DNA from 2 places in the Rhizobium sp. P43 genome. Region 1 is predicted to be linked to the other one. Evidence: riboswitches for the same ligand, from Rfam matches in the RefSeq annotation. Region 1 holds a riboswitch; the other holds the start of a gene.
What was found. Region 1 has a riboswitch for S-adenosylmethionine ahead of AC1PUL_RS15630 (O-succinylhomoserine sulfhydrylase). Riboswitches for the same ligand answer to the same signal wherever they lie in the genome.
Positions count from the first base shown of each region.

Region 1 (11,185 bases):
TCTTCGACGAGGCGGAGAACCGCCTGCACGCGCAAAAGTCGATCCTCGCCTGGTGCCTCGGCGCCATCTGAGATCGGATTTTGGGCCGTCTGCCAGGCGACTTGACGTTTCGCGCAGGTGATCCCATCTGTGCCCTTTCTGATCGGGCCGCTCGGGCCCAGCATATGGCGCTTTATGTGCCGGGAGTACATTCATGTCGACGAGACAAGTAGAACTCGGCGAATTCGGTTTCGCCGGCGATGATCGCGTGGTTCCTTTCCAGGTGGAGGGCCTCGACGTCCGCGGCCGTGCCGTCCAGCTCGGACCGCTGATCAACACCATCCTCGAACGCCACGCCTATCCTGCGCCTGTGGCGCGGCTTCTGGCTGAAGCCATTGTCTTGACCGTGCTGATCGGCACCTCGCTGAAGTTTGAAGGCAAGTTCACGGTTCAGACCAAAGGCAACGGCCCCGTCGACCTGCTTGTCGCCGACTTCGCGACGCCGGAAAACGTGCGCGCCTATGCCCGCTTCGACGAGCAGGCAGTGGCCGATGCCGTCGCGGCCGGTCGTGCTTCGCCCGAGGAGTTGCTCGGCGAGGGCGTGCTTGCCTTCACCATCGACCAGGGCTCCTTCATGCAGCCTTACCAGGGCATAGTCCCGCTCGACGGCACCTCGCTCGAAGACATCGCCGGTGTTTACTTCCGCCAGTCGGAACAGATCCCGACGCGTGTGCGTCTCGGGGCTGCCGAGCTCTTCGATCGCGATGCCGACGGCAAGCCGCGTCGCACCTGGCGCGCAGGCGGCCTGATCGCCCAGTTCCTGCCCGATGCGCCCGAGCGCATGCGCCAGCCCGATCTGCATGGCGGCGACGGTGACGATCGGGATTCAGATCTGCATGGCGACGATGCCTGGGATGAAGCCCGCATGCTGGTCGAGACGATCGATGCCGACGAACTCACCGATCCGCAGGTGGGTATCGAACGGCTGCTGTTCCGTCTCTTCCATGAGCGCGGTGTGCGCGCCTATGAGCCGCAGACGGTGTATGATCGCTGCAGTTGCTCGCGTGAGCGTTTGAAGGGCGTTCTGCAGGGCTTCTCGGCCGAAGAAATCGAAGCGAGTTCGGAGAACGGCAAGATCACCGTCACCTGCGAATTTTGCTCGACGGAATACGAATTCGGCCCGGACGAATTGGTAGCGGTCTAGAGCAGGTCCAGCAAAAGTGCGTCAGCGGTTTTGCGTCTGGACTGCGTAAAAAAATAGATAGAGCATTTCAGGTGATCCCGTTTTCACCGGAAATGATCTAACGCTTGATCGATCTGCAGAGGGCCGGGTAACCGGCCCTCGACTACTACATGGCGGTCGAACACCTGTCGAACAGGACATGTTACTTTGCCAATCTAGACCGCGCTTCTCTGCGGCGGCTGCTTCCGTGGAGAAGTCTAGGCATGCCCATTCCAGCAACTCTGCGCTGTACGCTCTGGGAATAGTGCGTATTTCCACGCAATTATTCAGTTATTCTAAATACATGTTTCTTAAGGTGCCTCGAAGCGCTTTGGGGACATAGTGAATGCGAGTATCGAAAGATGCGGCTGATTCCGGACTGTCGGCCACCGCCGAAAAGGACACCAGGCCACAGCTGCGGCCGTGGGCTGGCTTCAGCGAAGCGCTGAGACACCAATACCGGTTATGGACCAGCGTCACCCGCAGGCGGGCGATGGCGGAGGCATACAGACCGATCGTACGCGGCTTCCTCCTGCCCGGCGCCGCTTACTACTATCTCGTGACCTGGCTGCACTGGCGGGATGAAACTGGTCTCAACCTCTTCATTTTAGGCGGCATCAGTCTCCTCACGGCGTTACTCTACACGGTTTTTCGATGGGGATTGCTACCAGCGCGTGGCACGTCATTGCAGCGGCTCGAAATCGTTGGATTCGTCACAAATCTGCTGATGTACTCCAACGTCGCCGCCTACATGCTCTTGCAGTTCGAGGAGCAGAAACTCATCTACTTCGTCTTGATGGCTGTGGTCTTCTCAACCACGGGGGTAACCCTGAGGACGACATTGGCCAGCGTCACGCTGTCGATCGGCAGCCTGTTCTGGTTTTCCGCACAGGCTTCGCCCGAGATCGCCAACCAGTTCGTTTTCATCGGGCTTGCCACCTCCTTTGCCTCCTTCGGCATGGCAAGCCTATTGCGAAAGGCAATCCTCCGGCAAATTGATGCGCGACTTCTGGCGGACCAGCTCGCTGCGCGTGACAGCCTGACCGGCATTGCCAACCGGCGCTCCGTCTTTGCCCGGATCGAAGAACTGGTCGAGGACCAGAAACCCTTTTGGGTCGGTGTTCTCGATCTCGATGGCTTCAAGTCCGTCAACGACATCTATGGCCATGCTGTCGGAGACCATATTCTCTGTGCTGTCGTGGAGCGGCTGAGGCTCCGGCAAACGGACGCCATCGAATTCGGTCGGATCGGCGGTGACGAATTCGCCATCGTCATTGAAGGCGAAAGGAGTGCTGCCGAGGTGGAGGCCTTCGGCAACAGCCTGATCAACGACATCAGCCGGGACTACGAGCTTCAGCCTTTGGTGCTGAGCGTCAGCGGAACGATCGGCTTTGCCCATTTCCCGTCCATGGGCTCCACCGCACGGCAGATCTACGAGAAGGCCGATTTCGCCCTTTATCACGGCAAGCAAGTGGCCCGCCACCAGTCGGTGATCTTCACAGTCAACCAGGACAAGGAAATGCGCGAAAGTCTGGCGCTGGAGAAGGCGCTGCGCGAGGCGCGGATGGAAGAAGAATTCCATCTCCAGTTCCAGCCGCAATATGACATCACCGCAAACAAGGTCGTAAGTTTCGAGGCGCTGGCCCGCTGGGAGAGCCCAACGCTTGGCCCCGTCAGGCCGGACCGTTTCATTCGCGCAGCAGAGCGCGCTGGCCTCATCCAGCAGGTCACCCGAATCCTGTTCGGCAAGGCGCTCGACGCATTGGAGCTCTGGCCCGACGATATCACCGTGTCATTCAATCTCTCGGCGCAGGATCTTGCCGATCGCGCCTTCATCTTTTCGCTCGCGGCGCAGGTTCACAAGCGCCAGATCAGTCCGGCTCGGATCGAGTTCGAGATCACGGAGACCGCCGTCATGAAGGATATCGCGGCCTCCTGCGTGCTTCTGGAGGATCTCTCGTCTGCCGGCTTCAAGATTGCGCTCGACGATTTCGGCTCCGGTTATTCGAGCTTCGAATACATCGACCAATTGCCGCTCGACAAAGTGAAGATTGACAAGACTTTCGTTCGCAAGGTAGCCGCCAGCGCGACGTCGCGGGAAATCGTCGCGGGCATCATCACGCTTTGCCGCAACCTGGGGCTCAAATGCGTCTTGGAAGGTGTAGAAACCGAGGCCGAGATGGCAACGCTTGCGCCTCTCTCCCCGCAGTTGATCCAGGGATACCTCTTTGGCAAGCCCATGTCGCAGCGGAATGTCCTGAGCCTGCTGATGGTGGACGCCCGCCAGCCTGTCAACGTCAACCTCGCATAAGTGGTCTATAGCCGGGCGAGATCCAGCGCACAGGTCTTACAGACCCTCAAGCCGGTTGCAGTGCCGTCTCGACGGCGATCTTTGCCATTTCCAGAATGGCTTCCCGTGAATTGGCGGCAGCAATAAAGCGACCGTTGTGACAGAAGGTTGCTCCCTTCACGCCAGAGACCGTCTCCAGTTCGCCGTTACTGAGCCCGGCCCAGGCCGCAGGCAAATCCGCTCGCTGGTCGAAACTGTCGTCCGATTTGCGGATCCCGGTGATGCACCAGTCTTTGTCACGCGGATGGATGACGAACAGAAGGTGGTCGGCGCCAGCCTTCACGATAGCGGGGCGGAACGGCATGCCCATGGGCAGCTCCAGCACGCGCCCTTTGCCAGTCGCGGCAATGGCGTCGAAAACAAGGGTCTCGGCGCGCAACTTGGCCGCCCTCTGGCGGATGGCAGCCTCAACGACAGCGCGCGCGATCACGAGAGCCGCATGAAAGGCCCTGTCATCTGCGCCCGGTTCCTTGTCGTCGAACACCGGTTTCAGGGTTTCCAAGAGGCTTGGCAGCGTAAGGTCTGCCAGCGGGCCGGCGGCTCCCGGGCTCAGCGCGCCATTGTCCATCAAATCGACGGGCAGTACGAATTTCGTATCGAAGCTTTGATGAACCGCCTCGACATGATCGGCCGGTACACCCCAGTCGGCGAGATATGCACGCCCGTAATGCTTCCAGACAAGTCCGAAGGAGCTGTAAGGCTGACCGTCCTCGCGCAGCGGTGCTCCACGCTGATGGTGGTCGAAAATCTGTTGAGCGTCATCATACGCGCCGCCGACATCGTAGATGATGCGATCAGATGCGGGTGTGATCCACTCCGGCGCCCGGCTGCGCACGATCTGAGCCGTCGGATATAGCCGTGTGAGGATAACGCTCGACAGCAGTTCATCGGCATGAAAACCGCCACTATGGGTTACGAGATGGGTTATGCTCATACCGGATATGCCCTCGGCGACGTCGGGATCGATGTCTCCAGATAGCGGCTGGGGCCGATCAACTCAACTGACAATCCTCAATTGAGGGTCCGGATCATTCCAGGGCTGTCGAGCGAGAAGGCAGGGATTTCGACATCAAAGCTCTCGCCGTCGTCGGTTTCCATGCGGTATGTGCCATACATCATTCCCGAAGGCGTATCCAACGGACAGCCGGAGGAATATTCATAGGTGTCGCCAGGGTCCAGCCGGGGTTGCTCGCCGACCACACCAGGTCCGCTGACTTCGTCGATTTGACCGTTCTGATCGGTGATATGCCAGTAGCGATGAGTCAGCCGCACAGGCTTGGCAGAATGATTGGAGATGACGATCCGGTAGCCCCAGACATAGCGGCTGTCATCGGGGTCAGACTGTTCCTCGAGATAGTAAGGTTCGACTTGAACCTCTATGTCCCGTGTCAGAGCGCGATACATGCCTGGACCCTGCGAAAGCTTGCCTTCGATGCCAATAGAAATGGCGTTCATTGTGGCGGCAGCAAGGGCGACACACGAACACCATGCCTTTTCAAGGGATAACGACGCGACTGATCACGTCAAGGTCAATTGCTCATCCGCGATGCTTCCCGCGGCTGAAATTTTTGCATGACGATTCGATCGATGAGCTCAGACGGCTTTCAGGGCGCGTGCGAAGTCATCGAGAAGGTCCTGGGTATCCTCGATGCCGCAGGAGAAGCGTACAGTCCCACCGGAGATGCCGAGCTCGGCACGCGCCTCGTCGGTCAGGTTCTTATGGGTGGTGGTTGCTGGATGGGTAATCAGGCTCTTGGCATCGCCGAGATTGTTGGAGATCTTCACGATCTCCATGGCGTTCTGCAGCTTGAAGGCCGCTTCCTTGCCGCCCTTCAGCTCGAAGCAGACCAGCGTCGAGCTACCCGTCATCTGCTTGGCGATGATATCGGCCTGCGGATGATCTTTGCGGCCAGGATAGATGACCTTGGCGACGGCGCTCTGTTCCGCCAGGAAATCGGCAATCGCGGCAGCACTCGTCGTCTGCTGCTTCACACGCAACGGCAGCGTCTCCATGCCCTTCAGCAGCGTCCAGGCATTGAACGGCGACATGGCAGGACCTGTGTGGCGGAAATAGTCGTGCAGGTTCTCGTTGATCCATTCCTTGGACGAGAGCACCACGCCACCAAGGCAGCGGCCCTGACCGTCGATATGCTTAGTCGCGGAATAGACGACGACATGCGCGCCGAGTTCCAGCGGCTTCTGGAAGAGGGGTGTTGCAAATACGTTGTCGACGATCAGCTTGGCGCCGATCTGGTCAGCGAGCTTGGCCACGCCGGCGACATCGATCACCTCGAGTGTCGGGTTGGTCGGGCTTTCGAGGAACATGACCTTGGTGTTCGGCCGGATCGCGGCTTCCCAATTGGCGAGGTCGCGACCATCGACGAGGGTGCATTCCACGCCATAGCGCGGCGCGAGCGTTTCAACGACATAGCGGCAGGAACCGAACAGCGCGCGAGCCGCGACGATATGGTCCCCGGCCTTCACCTGGCAGAGCACGGCAGCAGCAACGGCAGCCATACCCGACGCCATCGCACGGGCATCCTCGGCACCTTCCATCATGCACATGCGCTTTTCGAACATGTCATTGGTCGGGCTGCCATAGCGGGCGTAGATATAGCCGTCGTTCTCGCCCTTGAAGCGGGCTTCTGCCGCCTCCGAGCTTTCATAGACGAAGCCCTGGGTGAGGAAGATCGCTTCCGACGTCTCGCCATAAGGAGAGCGCAGCGTGCCGCCATGGACGAGTTGGGTGGCCGGGCGCCAGTTCTTGCTCATGCACGTGCCTTTCGAACACAAAAAAACCGGTCGCGAGAACGGACCGGTTTTGTAAACCCGGTCTATTTAGCCACTTGTTTAACGTGGCTGCAAGCCGACCGGCCAAATCACCACGGGATAAGGCTGCAATTACGCCTTTGCAGGCCTTGCGTCAATTGGTGGCCTTTGGTTTTGTCGAGCCCAAACAGGATTGGGAAAGCCACCATGAAGCCAGGGATTTTGTCCGATCGCGCGATCGGTGCCTTGTTCGGTCAGGGCCAGCTGAAAAGCGAGGTCATGCTCGACAAGGACCAGATCCAGCCGGCCAGCCTCGACCTGCGTCTGGGCGGCAAGGCGATGCGGGTACGCGCCAGCTTCATGCCGGGTCGCAACAGCACTGTAGCCCACAAGCTCGAGAAACTGACGCTGCACGAGATCGATCTGGAGCAGGGGGCGGTTCTCGAAACCGGCTGCGTCTACATCGTGCCGCTGATGGAGAGCCTGGACCTTCCCTCCGAGATCTCGGCTTCCGCCAATCCGAAGAGCTCCACGGGTCGCCTCGACATCTTCACCCGCGTCATGGTCGACTACGCCCAGGAATTCGACAAGGTGCCGGCCGGATACAAGGGCCAGCTCTACCTTGAGATCTCTCCGCGCACCTTCCCGATCATCGTCCGCCGTGGTTCGCGCCTGTCGCAGATCCGCTTCCGCGTCGGCCACGCGCTTCTGAACGAGGCCGAGCTGCTCGACCTGCACAAGGCGGAGACGCTGGTCGCAAGCGACATGCCGAACATTTCCGGCGGTGGGATTGCGTTGTCCATAGACCTGACCGGCTCGGGGCCGGACGGTCTCATCGGATATCGCGGCAAGCACCACACATCGGTCATCGATGTCGATCGCAAGGCCGCCCACGACGTCCTCGACTTCTGGGAACCGCTCTACAGCCGAGGGCGCGGCGAGCTGATCCTGGATCCCGACGAGTTCTACATCCTGGTTTCCAACGAAGCCGTCCACGTTCCCCCGCTCTACGCTGCCGAAATGACGCCTTATGACCCGCTCGTCGGGGAGTTCCGTGTCCATTACGCCGGCTTCTTCGACCCCGGCTTCGGCCATGCGGCCGCTGGCGGCTCGGGCAGCCGTGCGGTGCTGGAAGTCAGAAGCCACGAGGTGCCCTTCATCCTGGAGCACGGTCAGGTCATCGGCCGCCTGGTTTACGAGCACATGCAGGAGCGCCCGGAAGGCCTATACGGCACGGGGCTAGGCTCCAACTATCAGGCGCAGGGTCTGAAGCTCTCCAAGCATTTTCGCCAACCTTGACGACCAAGGCTCCGGCAAAGCCGGCTGCCGGCGCTTGACACCAGCAGCGAACTGTTGGATTCCTCTGACCGTCGCGGGTGTAGCTCAATGGTAGAGCAGCAGCTTCCCAAGCTGAATACGAGGGTTCGATTCCCTTCACCCGCTCCAGCCTTATGTCTGCCGCGCAAAACTGGCAAACGCTGCAAGCATCTCGCTGAGCCGCTTTTGCGTCGCTTCATCCGTCAGCTTGCCATCCCCGTCGAACAGCGTGTGAGCCCGAGACACCATCAGCCGCTTTTCTGAAAAGGTTCGGCAGCCGAGGGTGTGCAGGACTGACAGCCAGGCATTCTGGCTGAGCAAGGTGCCGAAATTTCCGGGCGAGGCGCCGACAAGCGCGCAAGGCTTGCCGCCGAAGACCCGTGACGTGTCGGAGGAGGGACGTGACAGCCAGTCGATGGCGTTCTTGAAGGCGCCAGGAATGCCGTTGTTGTATTCCGGCGTGAACAGGACGATGCCGTCGGCGGCGGTGATCCTGTCCTTCAAGGCCGTGACCGCTGGTGGGATCCCGTCCGATGCCTCTAGATCCCCGTCATAAAGCGGGATGCCCTGGATGCCGGCTGTTTCCAGTCGGTAGCCGTCTGCGGGCAGGGCTGCTGCCGCATGCAGCAGGGCTGTGTTGAGGGAGCCCTTACGCAGGCTTCCTGAAATACCGAGCAATGTCACCATAGTCGTCGTCTCCGGATGCATCGTGTTGTCCCAGAGTAGAAGGACCACCTGTCCGGGGCAATCACTCAGTCGCCGGCAAAGCGGTTCGGCTGGGGCGATGAGGTGTCTTGTTCCAGTGGAACGGTTTGAGCCGGAGCTCGATCACGGCCTTCCAGGCCGCCAGCGACACCGCCATCCAGTAAACCGGTATCATCGCCCATTTCCAGCCCACGCCTGCCTTCTCGCCTTTCGTCATCGGCGTTGCCCCGAGCACGAAGAAGATCGCGTAGCTCCCGAGAATGTTAAAAATGTCCATGGCCAGCATCATGGTGGTGAAGAGATCTGGCTGCGCCGAGGGAGGCTGCATCAGCGAGATCACGAGCAGGGTGATGAAAACAATCAGACCGGGATGGCTGAGCGCCGCAATCAGCATGCCGCCGACCAGCAATTGGAAGACAAGGAACGCCCGCCAGCCCATGTCGCGCGCCGTTTGCAGCGGTTTGCGCATCAGGACCAGCCAAGTTTGAAGCCATCCTTTGTACCAGCGTGTCCGCTGGGCAAGCCAAACCCGAATTTCGGTCGGCGCATCCTCGAGCGTCGGCAAAGTCAGGGTAGATGAACGGTAGCCCATACGGTAGAGGCGCATGCCGAGATCCGCATCTTCGGTGACATTGTATGGATCCCAGCCGCCGCTTTCTCTCAGTAGGGCCGTTTTGAAATGGTTCGACGTTCCGCCGAGGGGCAGAGGCATGCGATGATGCCCAAGCGCTGGCAGAATCCGACGAAAAAGCGCGGAATATTCAAGCGCAAAGATGGCGCTGAGCCAGCTTTCCCCGGCATTACCGATGACCAGAGGTGCCTGAAGACAGGCGAGGTCTGGCGGCCCCAGTCGGAAAGCGTGATAGGCTTCTCGCAGTTGCTGCGGATGCGGCCGATCCTCGGCGTCGTATATCGTGAGAAACGTTCCACGCGCGCCGGCCAACGCATAGGTCAGGGCCTTGGGTTTGGTGCGCGGTGCCATGGCCGGGACCGCCACAACCTCCACATGGGGGCCGGGCTTCGACTGGCGGATCGCCTCAATCGTCTCGCAATCGTCAGCCTCACAAACCAGCTTGATGTCGAGCAGGCTGCGCGGCCAGTCCAGCGTATCTAGGGCCCTGATCAGTTGTGGTACGACATCGGCCTCGCGATAGAGCGCCACCATGACGGTGTAGATCGGCAGTGTCTCGCTATCACACTCAAGTTTCGCGTCGGAAACCGGGTGGCGTCGTCCATGGGAAACGACCGCCAAACGCAGCATGAGCGCAGCGGCATGGAAGAGGGAGAGCGTTAGGTGTGCTGCAATGGCAGCAAGCATCGGTGCCATGAACGCGAGTAGACAGATCAGGCAAAGTCCGGCCCCGGCCACGAAACCCTGATCGCCTGTCACCACAAGCCGTGCTGAAAGGGGCTGCAACCTGTCGAATAATCCCCGCACGGCATGAGCCACGCGCCGGTTCTCTCCGACTTTCCAGCTGGCGCGACGGATCGCACTCGGCGTCGTCACAACGAGGCTGCTGGCGCTTTTGCCATCGCGAACGAAGCGTTTCGCCAGTCCTTCCATGTTCACAATATGCGGTGCGACTGCCATGACCGGTGGCCGGTCGCTATGGTGCAGCCGCAGCATTCTCGGTTCTGCAAGCTGTGTATCGCCATGGGCGTAATCAACAAGCAGCGATGGGTCGATCTCTGGCAGAAAGGGCAAACCATACATCCGTGCCAGGCCTGCAAAATAGGCCTCTTCTTCGATCAGTCCGCTTGCAAGCAGTTCGGCCTCGACGCTGGTTCCGTTGGCGGCAGCTCGCTTTGCCATGCGCGCAATCAATGGTTTCGACATGCCGAGCACATGCAGCAGACGCGCCTCGTATTTCAGCCGCGTCCATGTCTCCGCTTCGGCAGCGCCGACTGCGCTCCGCTGGACTTGCCCCCGATCTGAACCGAGGCGCGCGGCAACCATCCGCGGGCCGTATTCCCTCGTCCACACCAAGCTGCTACACGTCATCCGGTTCGGATAACGCCCCACCCTGACCCCGGTTGAAGATGATAGTGATGCGCGGCAAAGTTACATCCCTAGATTTAGTTGGGTTGTGGCTCTTCGGATTGGCCTTTTTCGCGATGCTGGTGTTGTCCGCGTCGCCAGCGCGATCGCAAAACACGGAATTGCCAGTTCTGTTCGATGCGCGCGAACGACTGGTCCGCCCCGATGTGAGCGGGGTGCTCCGCCTACGCTTCCTGACCACGACGGACTTTCCGCCGTTTAACTTCATCGATCAGAGCGGGCGGCTGACCGGCTTCCATATCGATCTTGCAAGGGCGCTGTGTCAGGAGCTTGCGCTTGAGGCGCGCTGCCAGGTCCAGGCTCTGCCTTACGGACAGCTGACTTCGGCTCTGGAGGCCGGACAGGGCGAAGCCGTGATCGCGGGCGTCGCCGTGACGCAAGAGCTGCGTGAAAAGTTCAACTTCACCCGTCCCTATCTCCTGTTGCCAGCGCGCTTCCTGACGCGAAACGATGTTGTCCTGCCCCGGCAGGATGCCGAGGCGCTTGCTGGTAAAAAGGTAGGTGTCGTTCGCGATACGGCACATCACTCGATGCTGAAAGCTTTCTTCACCGGCATAACCCCAACGACCTTTGAGGATCAGGCCGCCTTGATGGCGGGCCTCAAGGATAAACAGGTGGAAGCGGTCTTTGCCGATGCACTCCAGCTTTCTTTCTGGATGATGAGCCCGGCCGCTGCCGGGTGCTGCCGGTTCCTCGATGGTCCCTTCCTGTCTGAGCGCCATCTTGGCGAGGGAATGACGATCATGGTCGCGGGACAGGACGGAGCCCTGGCCGCCGCCCTTGA
Region 1 is NZ_CM161539.1:3,122,367-3,133,551, reverse strand. It holds gene argF (ornithine carbamoyltransferase) at 1-71, shown strand, start outside; gene AC1PUL_RS15650 (Hsp33 family molecular chaperone) at 194-1,183, shown strand; gene AC1PUL_RS15645 (putative bifunctional diguanylate cyclase/phosphodiesterase) at 1,695-3,512, shown strand; gene AC1PUL_RS15640 (MYG1 family protein) at 3,559-4,485, opposite strand; gene apaG (Co2+/Mg2+ efflux protein ApaG) at 4,563-4,955, opposite strand; gene AC1PUL_RS15630 (O-succinylhomoserine sulfhydrylase) at 5,145-6,323, opposite strand; SAM riboswitch at 6,369-6,447, opposite strand; gene AC1PUL_RS15625 (2'-deoxycytidine 5'-triphosphate deaminase) at 6,528-7,619, shown strand; tRNA gene AC1PUL_RS15620 (tRNA-Gly) at 7,693-7,766, shown strand; gene AC1PUL_RS15615 (NADPH-dependent FMN reductase) at 7,770-8,324, opposite strand; gene AC1PUL_RS15610 (glycosyltransferase family 2 protein) at 8,386-10,365, opposite strand; gene AC1PUL_RS15605 (transporter substrate-binding domain-containing protein) at 10,389-11,185, shown strand, end outside.

Region 2 (11,185 bases), 720 kb from region 1:
CTCTCATCTGCTTGTCTGACCACCACTACGCGGCGCATGCGCCATCGGATTGCTGCATGGGGTGCGACCTTCTGTCGGACAGGGGTGATCACGGGGAAGTGAGAGCAAGGTCGGCAGCGGAGGGAGAGTAGCGGACCCCGAAAACGCAAAACAGCGCGGGTTGCCCCGCGCCGTAGAAAGCAAACTGGGTTGGGTTCAGTTAGGCAGAAAGCGCCTTGAACTCTGCGAGGATCGCATCACCCATCTCGACCGTGCCGACCTGGCGGCAACCCTCGGCCATGATGTCACCGGTGCGGATGCCCTTGTCGAGCACATTGGCGATGGCCTTCTCGAGGCGATCGGCTTCCGTGACCATGTTGAACGAGTAACGCAGGCACATGGCAAAGGAGGCGATCATGGCGATCGGGTTGGCGATGCCCTTTCCGGCGATATCCGGTGCGGAACCATGCACCGGCTCGTAGAGCGCCTTGCGCTTGCCGGTCTTGGCATCCGGAGCGCCGAGCGAAGCCGACGGCAGCATGCCGAGCGAGCCGGTGAGCATGGCGGCAACGTCGGAGAGCATGTCGCCGAACAGGTTGTCGGTGACGATGACGTCGAACTGCTTCGGTGCGCGCACCAGCTGCATGCCGCCGGCATCGGCCAGCATGTGGTCAAGCTTGACGTCGGAGAACTTCTCCTTGTGGGTCGCGGTGACCACCTGGTTCCACAAGACGCCCGACTTCATGACGTTGCGCTTTTCCATCGAGCAGACCGCATTCTTGCGGGTGCGGGCGAGTTCGAAGGCGACGGCGGCGATGCGCTCGATTTCGTAGGTGTCATAGACCTGCGTATCGACGGCGCGCTTCTGGCCATTGCCGAGATCGGTGATGGTCTTCGGCTCGCCGAAATAGACGCCACCGGTCAGTTCGCGGACGATGAGGATATCGAGACCCTCGACCAGCTCCGGCTTCAGCGACGAGGCATTGGCAAGCGCCGGATAGCAGATCGCCGGACGCAGGTTGGCGAAGAGTTCCAGATCCTTGCGCAGACGAAGCAGGCCGGCCTCCGGGCGAACCTCGTAAGGGACGTCGTCCCACTTCGGACCACCAACGGCACCGAAGAGAACGGCGTCGGCGGCGAGCGCCTTTGCCATGTCAGCCTCGGAAATCGCCGCGCCATGGGCATCATAGGCGGAACCGCCCACGAGGCCTTCGTCGGTGACGAAGCCGGCGCCATGCGCCTCGTTCATGTAGCCGATGATCTTGCGAACTTCGGCCATGGCCTCGGGGCCGATGCCGTCGCCGGGCAGCAGGAGAAGATTGCGAGCCGTCATGGAAACCCTCCACTCGAAAAAGAAGTCGCGGCTTCTTACGCGCCGGGCAGGGGCATTTCAAGCGAGATAGGCCGGAAACGGTACGGTTTGGCGCGCTTACCGAAGGGCGAGGGATGGTTGACCCGGCATGTCCAGAGGTTCAAAACACGGCACAGCTTCAGCTTCCCTTCCTGCCTTTCGAGTGCCCCATGCCGCTTTCTCCGCTCCACATCCAAACGCCCCTTCTGCGCACGGCCGCCGACTACAGCAAAAGCGGCCTGCCGCTCTGGCTGAAGCTCGATGCCTTGCAGCCCTCGGGAAGCTTCAAGCTGCGCGGCGTCGGCCTGCTGTGCCAGCACGAGGTGGCCAAAGGGGCACGCGAGATCTTCTGCGCCTCCGGTGGCAATGCCGGCATCGCGGCTGCCGTCGCCGGCAAGGCGCTCGGCGTGCCGGTGACGATCGTCGTGCCGGAAACAACGTCTGCCGAAGTCCGCGCCCGGATCGCTGCAACGGGCGCCAATGTGATGGTTCATGGTGTCGTCTTCGACGAGGCCAATGCCCATGCTGTGGCACTCGCGGCCGAACGCAAGGCCGCCTATGTCCATCCCTATGACCATCCGCTGCTCTGGGAAGGTCACGCGACGCTGATCGATGAAGTGGTGAAGGCCGGTGCCGAGTTTGACTGTGTCGTAACCAGCGTTGGCGGCGGCGGGCTGCTCGCCGGCATCGTCGAGGGGCTGCGGCGCAATGGGCTGGGCGATGTTCCCGTCATTGCCGTCGAGACGGAAGGTGCGGCCTCGCTGAACGCTGCCGTCCTTGCCAGGGAGCGCGTCACGCTCCCGGCCATCACCTCGATCGCCAATTCGCTCGGCGCACGTCAGGTCGCGCAACATGTCTTCGATCTGCTTGAAACCCATCCGATCGACAGTGTCACGGTCACCGACGCCGAGGCTGTTGCGGCTTGTCTGAAGTTTGCCGATGCCCAACGGATCCTCGTCGAGCCCGCCTGCGGTGCAGCACTCGCCGTCGCCGATGTGCATGCCGATCGGCTGTCGCGTTACAAGGCACCGCTGATCGAGGTCTGCGGCGGGATCGGCGTGTCGCTTGCCGCACTCGAAGCCTGGCGGGCCCGTTTCCTCTAAGGTCAAAGAAAAAGCCGGGCACTGGCCCGGCTTCATCACGTCACTTCTCAGCCAAGGCTCAGGCCCAAGGGCGCTGGGCGGCGTTGGACTGCTCGAAGGTCGAGATGCTCGATGCCTTCTCCAGCGTCAGGCCGATGTCGTCGAGACCGTTCAGCAGGCAGTGGCGCTTGAAGGCATCGATCTCGAAGGCGATCTTGCCTCCGTCAGGACCGGTGATTTCCTGGGCTTCCAGGTCGACGGTCAGCACGGCGTTGGAGCCGCGCGAGGCATCGTCCATCAGCTTGTCCAGATCGGACTGGCTCACGACGATCGGCAGGATGCCGTTCTTGAAGCAGTTGTTGTAGAAGATGTCGGCAAACGAGGTCGAGATCACGCAGCGGATGCCGAAGTCGAGCAGCGCCCACGGCGCATGCTCGCGCGAGGAGCCGCAGCCGAAATTGTCGCCGGCCACCAGGATCTGGGCATTCCGGTAAGCCGCCTTGTTCAGAACGAAATCCGGGTTTTCCGAACCATCTTCCTTGTAGCGCGCTTCGGCGAAGAGGCCGGTGCCGAGACCGGTGCGCTTGATGGTCTTCAGGTAATCCTTCGGGATGATCATGTCCGTGTCGATGTTGACGACCGGAAGCGGTGCCGCGACACCGGTGAGCTTTACGAACTTGTCCATCAGTCTGCCTTCGATCTGGCTAATGCGCGTTTGATGACCCGCCCATAGAGCAAAACCGGAATAAATTGAAGGAGAATCTTGAAGAGGCTGGATCGATGTCTTTCGCGAACGAAAGGCATCTCATCCGGATCCCGGATGAGATGAAGGATCGGCCTAAGGCCAGATCAGAGATCGATGATCGTGCCCTTGCCGTCGTTCCAGACGCGCACGTCTTCGCGACGCTTCGCCTTGACGTAGACCGGAGCGCGCTTCGTCTTGCCCATCAGCATGCGGGCGCCGAGCGTAACGGTCAGGAGCGCACCGACCACCAGCGTCAGCGAAACCGCGAAGGCGGCAGCGAGACCGACAAAGGCGAGGCCAGCGAGGGCGTAAACGGCGGATCGAAAATTCTGCATGATCGTGTCCTTTCTCAGATGCCAAGGTGGTCCTTATTCCAGGGCATTGCAAGGGCCTTTCACCCAATTGTCATCTTGCATGGCCGGGCAAAGCTTGCCAGAACTCGGCCATGACTTCAGAGGCCTCCTCCTTCCGCGCGCATCACCCGTCGCGTCTTCGCCGTTCGATCCTGACAGTTCCGGCGATCAACGACCGTGCCCTGGACAAGGTGGCGGACCTCGATTGCGATGCGGTCATCTTCGATCTTGAGGATTCCGTGGCCGAAGACCGCAAGGAGGATGGGCGCCTCAACCTTCTGAATTTCCTAAGAGATAGAGATCTTGGCCACCGGGAGCGGATCATCAGGGTCAATGCTGCCGACACCGCATTTTATCGCGAGGACATCAGCCTGGTCCTTGCCGCCCTGCCCGATGCCGTTCTTCTCCCGAAGGTCGAGGAGCCGGTGACGGTGCAGGACGTGGCGGACATGCTCAGCGAGAGCGATGCGGCGGAAGGTCTCAGGATCTGGGCAATGATCGAAACACCGCGCGGTGTGCTGAATGCCGCGGCAATCGCCTCATCGGGGCGCACCAGCGACAGCCGGCTCGATGCCTTCGTCGTCGGGTTGAACGATCTGCGCAAGGCGACCGGTATTCCGGCAGCGCCCGGACGCACCTATCTCGTGCCCTATCTGATGCAGGTCGTGCTCGCCGCCCGCGCCTACGGGCTCGACGTGATCGACAGCGTCTCGAACGATTTTCGTGACCTCCAAGCCTTCTCGGAGGAATGCGGGCAGGGCAGGGCCATGGGCTTTGACGGCAAGATGCTGATCCATCCGGTGCAGATCGAACCTGCCAATCGCCATTTCGGCCCCTCGGATGCCGCGATTGCCGAGGCCCGTATCGTGGCCGACGCCTTTTCCGACCCGGCCCATGCGGGCCTCAATGTCATCAACATCGACGGGCGAATGATCGAGCGACTGCATGCCGAGGAGGCTGCCCGCCTGCTTGCCAAGCTCGCTTTGATCGACGCCAGAAAGGACAAGCCATGAAAGTCTATCGTTTCCTCACCGGCCCGGATGATTCGAGCTTCTGCCACCGCGTGACCGACGCGCTCAACAAGGGCTGGGAACTGCACGGCTCGCCGAGCCACACGTTCAACGCCGCCGAAAACCGCATGTATTGCGGCCAGGCCGTGGTAAAGACGGTGCATGGCAAGGACTATGATCCCTCGATGAAACTCGGCGAGCAGTGAGCGTGCTCTCCCATCTCCCCCTTGGTGGGGGAGAAAGCGATTTCGATGAATTCGGCGAGCGCAAGCCGCCTAAACATCAGAAATCGCCAGAGAGGGGGTCTGTTCGTCGTGCCCGCAGCACTGATCCCCTCACCAGGAAAATCTGAAGTTTAGGCGGCTTGCGCTCGCCTAAGCCTTCGATTTTCCGTCCTCCCCCGCATGGGGGGAGGTGACACTGAACTGTCAAAAAGCCCAAGCTTCGCCGCCGGTCGGGATCATCTCCCTCCGGGTCATCAATGCTTGTTTCGGACGAGGCGCCAGAAGCAACCTGTCTAAGTAATGTATGTGGCTCCTTCCGGCGCCTCGTTCGGCGTTTTTTCCCGCTGCATGCGTCTCTCTGGCAAGGCGGCGACGGTCCTCGGGTCAGGCCCGAGGATGACCGGGCGCGGGTCCGGCTGCAGTGTCATACGAGATGACGCTTCAGCCTGGCCGGTGGCCCGGGAGGTTCCCGCCGGATGGTGCACCATTCCGACCGGGACCCTCGCCCGGGGGATGAGTTTGGATCATTGGCGATCCCAAGCCATCCCCGCCGTTTTATTCGCCCCGCTGTCTGGATGTTCGCGACAGCGCGGGCGCCTTGTTTGTGTGCCTCTCAGGCACGTCCTTCCGATCAGGGTATCCAGGTTTTGGGGCATCCGACCCCATCACCCTCGTCAAGCCCTTCGTCCGGAGGGAGACCGTTGCAGCGGGCCGGGGATTTGTGCCTGCGACAGCACGCGCCCCCGGCGCCGGCCCCGCCTCGCCTGACATCGCATCGTCAGGTGTATCCGAGGGCGGGACGGTGATTAGGGTAAGGCGGGAAAAATGGGCGGGGATGAAAAAAAGTTGTGACGTTGATTTTGTTGGGGGATTTTTGGAAGTCGTCCCCCTTTTTTCGAAAAGTGGGGCGGTTTGATGTGGCCGTCTGGCCTTGAAAGGCTTGTGACTGGATCCTCGGGTCAAGCCCGAGGATGACGACCTCTAGCGTGGAGGAAGGGATCCTCCTCAAGCGTTGTGCGATCGAAACGGTTGTGGAGGATACCTGTCGCTCCCCTCACACTTTGTCATCCTCGGGCTTGACCCGAGGATCCAGTCACAAGCCATGCGATCTACGAGTGGGAGAAGCGGCTCGGCTTCGGCAGGCTTCGAGAACAAATAAGGGCACACCCATCCATCCTCTTCCCCATTGATTCGCGTCCGTGACAGGCGTAAAAGGCCTCGTGTTCCGTGGTGATTTGGCCGGCCGGCTTGCAGCCACGTAAAATAAGTCGCTAAAGGGCCGAGGCGAGTTTGAAGACTTTCCGAGGGCCGGTGGCGATATAAAAGCTGCCGGTGTTTTTTGTTTCCGCGGTGTGAAACCGCCGTGACAAGGAAAGTCGAGAGTCACATGCCGATCAGGATCCCCGATACGCTGCCCGCCTTTGAAACCCTCGTGCATGAGGGTGTGCGGGTGATGACCGAAACCATGGCCGTTCGCCAGGACATTCGCCCGCTGCAGATCGGCCTGCTCAATCTCATGCCCAACAAGATCAAGACCGAGGTGCAGTTTGCCCGGCTGATCGGTGCCTCGCCGCTGCAGGTGGAGCTGACGCTGGTGCGCGTCGGTGGCCACAAGGCCAAGAACACGCCGGAGGAGCATCTCCTCTCCTTCTACCAGACCTGGGACGAGGTGAAGGACCGCAAGTTCGACGGCTTCATCATCACCGGCGCGCCGGTGGAAACGCTGCCCTTCGAGGAAGTGACTTACTGGCCGGAGCTGGAGGAAATCCTTGATTGGACGGAGACCAATGTTCACTCGACCATGAATGTCTGCTGGGGAGCGATGGCGGCGATCAATCACTTCCATAGGGTGCCGAAGCATGCGCTGAAGGAAAAGGCCTTCGGCGTCTATCGCCACCGCAACCTTGCGCCGTCCTCCGTCTATCTCAACGGCTTCTCCGACGATTTCCAGGTGCCGGTCTCCCGCTGGACGGAAGTGCGTCGCGGCGACATCGAGAAGGTGCCGGAGCTGAAGATCCTGCTCGAATCCGACGAGATGGGTGTCTGCCTGGTGCAGGAGAAGCGCGCCAACCGGCTCTACATGTTCAACCATGTCGAATATGATTCGACCTCGCTGGGGGACGAGTATTTTCGTGACAAGTCGGCGGGGATCCCGATCAAGCTGCCGTACAATTATTTCCCGCATAATGACGACACGCTCACCCCGCTCAACCGCTGGCGCGGCCATGCGCATCTCCTGTTCGGCAACTGGATCAACGAGATCTACCAGATGACGCCTTATGATCTGAACGAGATCGGCAAGGACCTGGCGGGCTGACGGCGGCGCGGGGGCGGGCGCGGATTTTGTGAGGACAGGCGGGGTGCTCTATGACAGGATGCCGCCGCCGATGAACCGAGCCATAGTCGTCCGATGTTCCTGCCGTTTTTTCTGCGCCTGAGAGAAGAGAAGGTTCCCGTGACCCTGCGGGAATACCTGGCTTTGCTCGAAGGCCTTGAAGCGGGTCTCGTCGATTTCGATCCCGAAGGCTTCTACTATCTCGCCCGCACCACCCTGGTGAAGGACGAGCGATTCATCGATCGCTTCGACCGGGTGTTTTCCGAGATTTTCGGCGGGATCTTGAGCGAGGGGGCCGCTGATGGCGTCGATCGGCAGACGATCCCCGAGGACTGGCTGCGCAAGCTGGCGGAAAAGCATCTGTCGGATGAGGACAAGAAGCTGATCGAGAGCCTTGGCGGCTTCGAGAAGTTGATGCAGACGCTCAAAGAGCGGCTGGCCGAACAGAAGGAGCGCCATCAGGGCGGCAACAAGTGGATCGGCACGGCCGGAACCTCGCCCTTCGGCGCCCATGGTTACAACCCCGAAGGCGTGCGCATCGGCCAGGAGCAAAGCCGCCATCGACGCGCGGTCAAGGTCTGGGACAGCAGAGAATTTCGCAATCTCGACGACCGCGTCGAACTCGGCACCCGCAACATCAAGGTGGCGCTTCGACGGCTGCGCCGCTTCGTGCGCGAAGGTGCGGCCGAGGAGCTTGATCTCGCAGGCACGATCCGCTCCACCGCCGAGCACGGCTATCTGGATGTGAAAACGCAAGCCGAGCGGCGCAATGCCGTGAAGCTCCTGATGTTCTTCGATATCGGAGGCTCGATGGATGACCATGTGCGCGAGGTCGAGGAGCTGTTTTCTGCCGCACGCTCCGAATTCCGGCACATGGAGTATTTCTACTTCCACAATTGCCCCTATGAGCGCGTCTGGAAGGACAATCAGCGCCGTCACGCCGATACCATTGCGACGGTGGATGTGATCAGGACATTCGGCGCGGACTACCGGCTGATCTTTGTCGGCGATGCGGCCATGAGCCCCTATGAGATCACCCATCCCGGCGGTTCGGTCGAGCACTGGAACACCGAGAGCGGGGCGGCCTGGCTCACACGACTGACCGACCATTTCCGGCGGCATCTCTGGATCAATCCCCTGCCACAGGCGAACTGGGACTATACGATGTCGGTCGGACTGATTCGGCGGCTGATCGGTGACCGGATGTATCCGCTGACGCTGGGCGGCCTGGAGGCCGCAGCCCGCGAGCTTTCGCGCTGAGACACAAGACGATGAAAATTTGAGGCGAGGAAACGACAAGATGACGAAGACGGTGTTTGGCGTGATGCCAACGGGAGAGGCGGTCGAGAAGGTGGTGCTGACGGGCGGTGGCCTGACGGCCTCGATCATCACCTTGGGCGCGGTCCTACAGGACCTCAGGCTCGACGGCCACGATGCGCCGCTGGTGCTCGGCTTCGAAGACCTTGCCGGTTATCTCGACCATTCCCCCTATTTCGGCGCGACGCCTGGCCGTTGCGCAAACCGTATCGGTGGCGGTCGCTTCACGCTGGATGGCGTCGACTACCAGCTGGAGCTCAACGAGAAGGGCATCACCCATCTGCATGGCGGCTCCGACGGCATGGGCCGGCGCAACTGGACGATCCTGGAGCATTCGACCGATCACGTCGTGATGGAGATCGAAGATCCGGAGGGGCGGGCGGGGTATCCCGGGACGACGCGCACCCGCGCGAGCTTCGCGCTCAAATCAGGCGGCGTCTTCTCGGCGGTCTATGAGACGGTGACCGACAAGCCGACCATCGCCAATGTCTGCCACCACGCCTATTTCAATCTTGACGGTCGCCCCGATATTCTCGGCCACGACCTGATGATTGCCGCCGACCACTACACGCCGGTCGACGAGCGCCTCATTCCGACGGGTGAAATCCGCCCTGTCGAAAACACCGCCTTCGACTTCCGCGACATGCGACCGATCCGTCTGGAGGTCGATGGGGTGCAGCTCGGCTACGATCACAATTTCTGTTTCTCGAGCAGCCGCGTTGCCAAGCGCAGCGTTTCGCTTGCGCGCAGTGTCAATTCCGGTGTGACGATGGAGATCCTGACGACGGAGCCGGGCGTGCAGTTCTATGCCGGCGGCAAGGTCTCGCCGGCCGTTCCGGGCCTCAAAGGGCGCCGTTACGGCGCCTTTGCCGGCTTCTGCATGGAGACCCAGGTCTGGCCGGATGCGATCAACCATCCGAACTTCCCGAACGCAGTGCTGCGGCCCGGCGAGGTGCTGCGCCAGGAAACGGATTACGTGTTTTCGAAGAGCTGACGTCAGGAGGGGGCCGGCTGCGGGGTGATCTGTGGCCGGCAAGGCTTTTCGACGAAAGACGCGCAAAGGGGCCATCAATCCCACAAATTCAAAAACTGTTTGGAGGAAGAATGGAGCGGGTGAAGCGATTCGAACGCTCGACCCCAACCTTGGCAAGGTTGTGCTCTACCCCTGAGCTACACCCGCTCATCAACCGCGATCCTGGGGTAGTGTCTGGATCGTGGGCCGTCCGTCTTGCGGCGACGGGCGCTATATGGCCCAACCGATTTTCAAATGCAACAGGGAAATGACGGATCCGTGCGAAAAAAATTTGGAGTGGCCACAACAGGCTGAGAAAGCTCAGCTTTTGCGGGGTTTTGGGCGGCAAGAAAGATTGCAGGATGTCGGTCTTGGGCCTATGCCTCGATACAAATCCCGTTACGCACGGGCCTGAAAACACCGACTTTGCAAGTGAGGCCATGATGACGACGCCGAAAACGCCTGACGATCTCTTCCGCTTTCTGGACGAGCTGGGAATTGCCCACAAGACCAAGAGCCATCCTCCGGTCTTCACGGTCGCCGAATCCGTGTCGCTGCGCGACGAGATCCCTGGCGGCCATACCAAAAACCTGTTCGTGAAGGACAAGAAGGACAATTTCTTCCTGCTGACGGTCGAGGAACATGCGTCCGTCGACCTGAAGACCGTGCACACGATCATCGGTGCGGCGAGCAAGGTGTCCTTCGGCAAGCCGGAGAAGCTGATGGAATATCTGGGCGTCGTCCCTGGCTCCGTGACGGCGCTCGGTGCGATCAACGATACCGGCAAGAACGTCACCTTCGTGCTCGACAAGGATCTGATGGAGCACGAGATCATCAACTGCCATCCGCTCTCCAATGATGCGACGACCTCGATCGGCCGCGATGACCTGATCCGCTTCATGGAGGCGACCGGGCATACGCCGCTTGTCTTGAAAGTCACGGCCTGACATACGATCTTAACGGCAAGGACGGCAGCCCCGGCAAGGGCTGCGAAACAGGCGGGAGATGCACAGGATGAGCGACTACGGCAACCCTTACGGCGGCTATGGCAACCAGACCATGACGGCCAAGGCCCAGTTTGGTGGCGCTCCCGAGGGTCAGGCTCCGGTCGGCGAGCTGATCAAGGACACGACGACGGCGAATTTCGCCCGCGACGTCATGGACGAATCGCGCAACCAGCCGGTCCTCGTCGATTTCTGGGCGCCCTGGTGCGGCCCCTGCAAGCAGCTGACGCCTGTCATCGAAAAGGCGGTCAAGGAAGCCGGCGGTCGCGTCAAGCTCGTCAAGATGAACATCGACGACCATCCGTCGGTCGCCGGCCAGCTCGGCATCCAGTCGATCCCGGCGGTGGTCGCCTTCGTCAATGGTCGCCCCGCCGACGGGTTCATGGGCGCACTGCCCGAAAGCCAGGTCAAGGCCTTCATCGACAAGGTTGCCGGTCCGGCCGGTGCGGACCAGGCGGCTGAAATCGCTGCCGTGCTGGAAGAGGCTGCCGGCCTGCTGGCCGCAGGCGATATCGATGGGGCAGCCCAGCTGTTTGCGGCGATCCTCCAGGCGGACCCCGACAATACCAAGGCGATTGCCGGGCTTGCCGATTGCATGATCGGGGCGAACCAGCACCAGAGGGCCCGCGAACTCGTGAGCCAGCTGCCGGAAGATCTGGCCAAGGCCGCCGAAATCCAGGCGGTTCTGAAGCGTCTGGACCAGATCGATGAGGCCCGGAAGCTCGGCGATCCCGTGGCACTCGAACATACGCTGTCGCTGAACCCGGACGATC
Region 2 is NZ_CM161539.1:3,844,475-3,855,659, forward strand. It holds gene leuB (3-isopropylmalate dehydrogenase) at 200-1,312, opposite strand; gene AC1PUL_RS19135 (pyridoxal-phosphate dependent enzyme) at 1,501-2,433, shown strand; gene leuD (3-isopropylmalate dehydratase small subunit) at 2,492-3,097, opposite strand; gene AC1PUL_RS19145 (hypothetical protein) at 3,262-3,492, opposite strand; gene AC1PUL_RS19150 (HpcH/HpaI aldolase/citrate lyase family protein) at 3,603-4,523, shown strand; gene AC1PUL_RS19155 (DUF1737 domain-containing protein) at 4,520-4,726, shown strand; SAM riboswitch at 5,962-6,039, shown strand; gene metA (homoserine O-acetyltransferase MetA) at 6,132-7,061, shown strand; gene AC1PUL_RS19165 (vWA domain-containing protein) at 7,155-8,339, shown strand; gene AC1PUL_RS19170 (aldose epimerase family protein) at 8,380-9,390, shown strand; tRNA gene AC1PUL_RS19175 (tRNA-Gly) at 9,502-9,576, opposite strand; gene AC1PUL_RS19180 (prolyl-tRNA synthetase associated domain-containing protein) at 9,852-10,355, shown strand; gene trxA (thioredoxin) at 10,423-11,185, shown strand, end outside.
Region 2: another riboswitch for S-adenosylmethionine. It lies ahead of metA (homoserine O-acetyltransferase MetA); the one in region 1 lies ahead of AC1PUL_RS15630 (O-succinylhomoserine sulfhydrylase).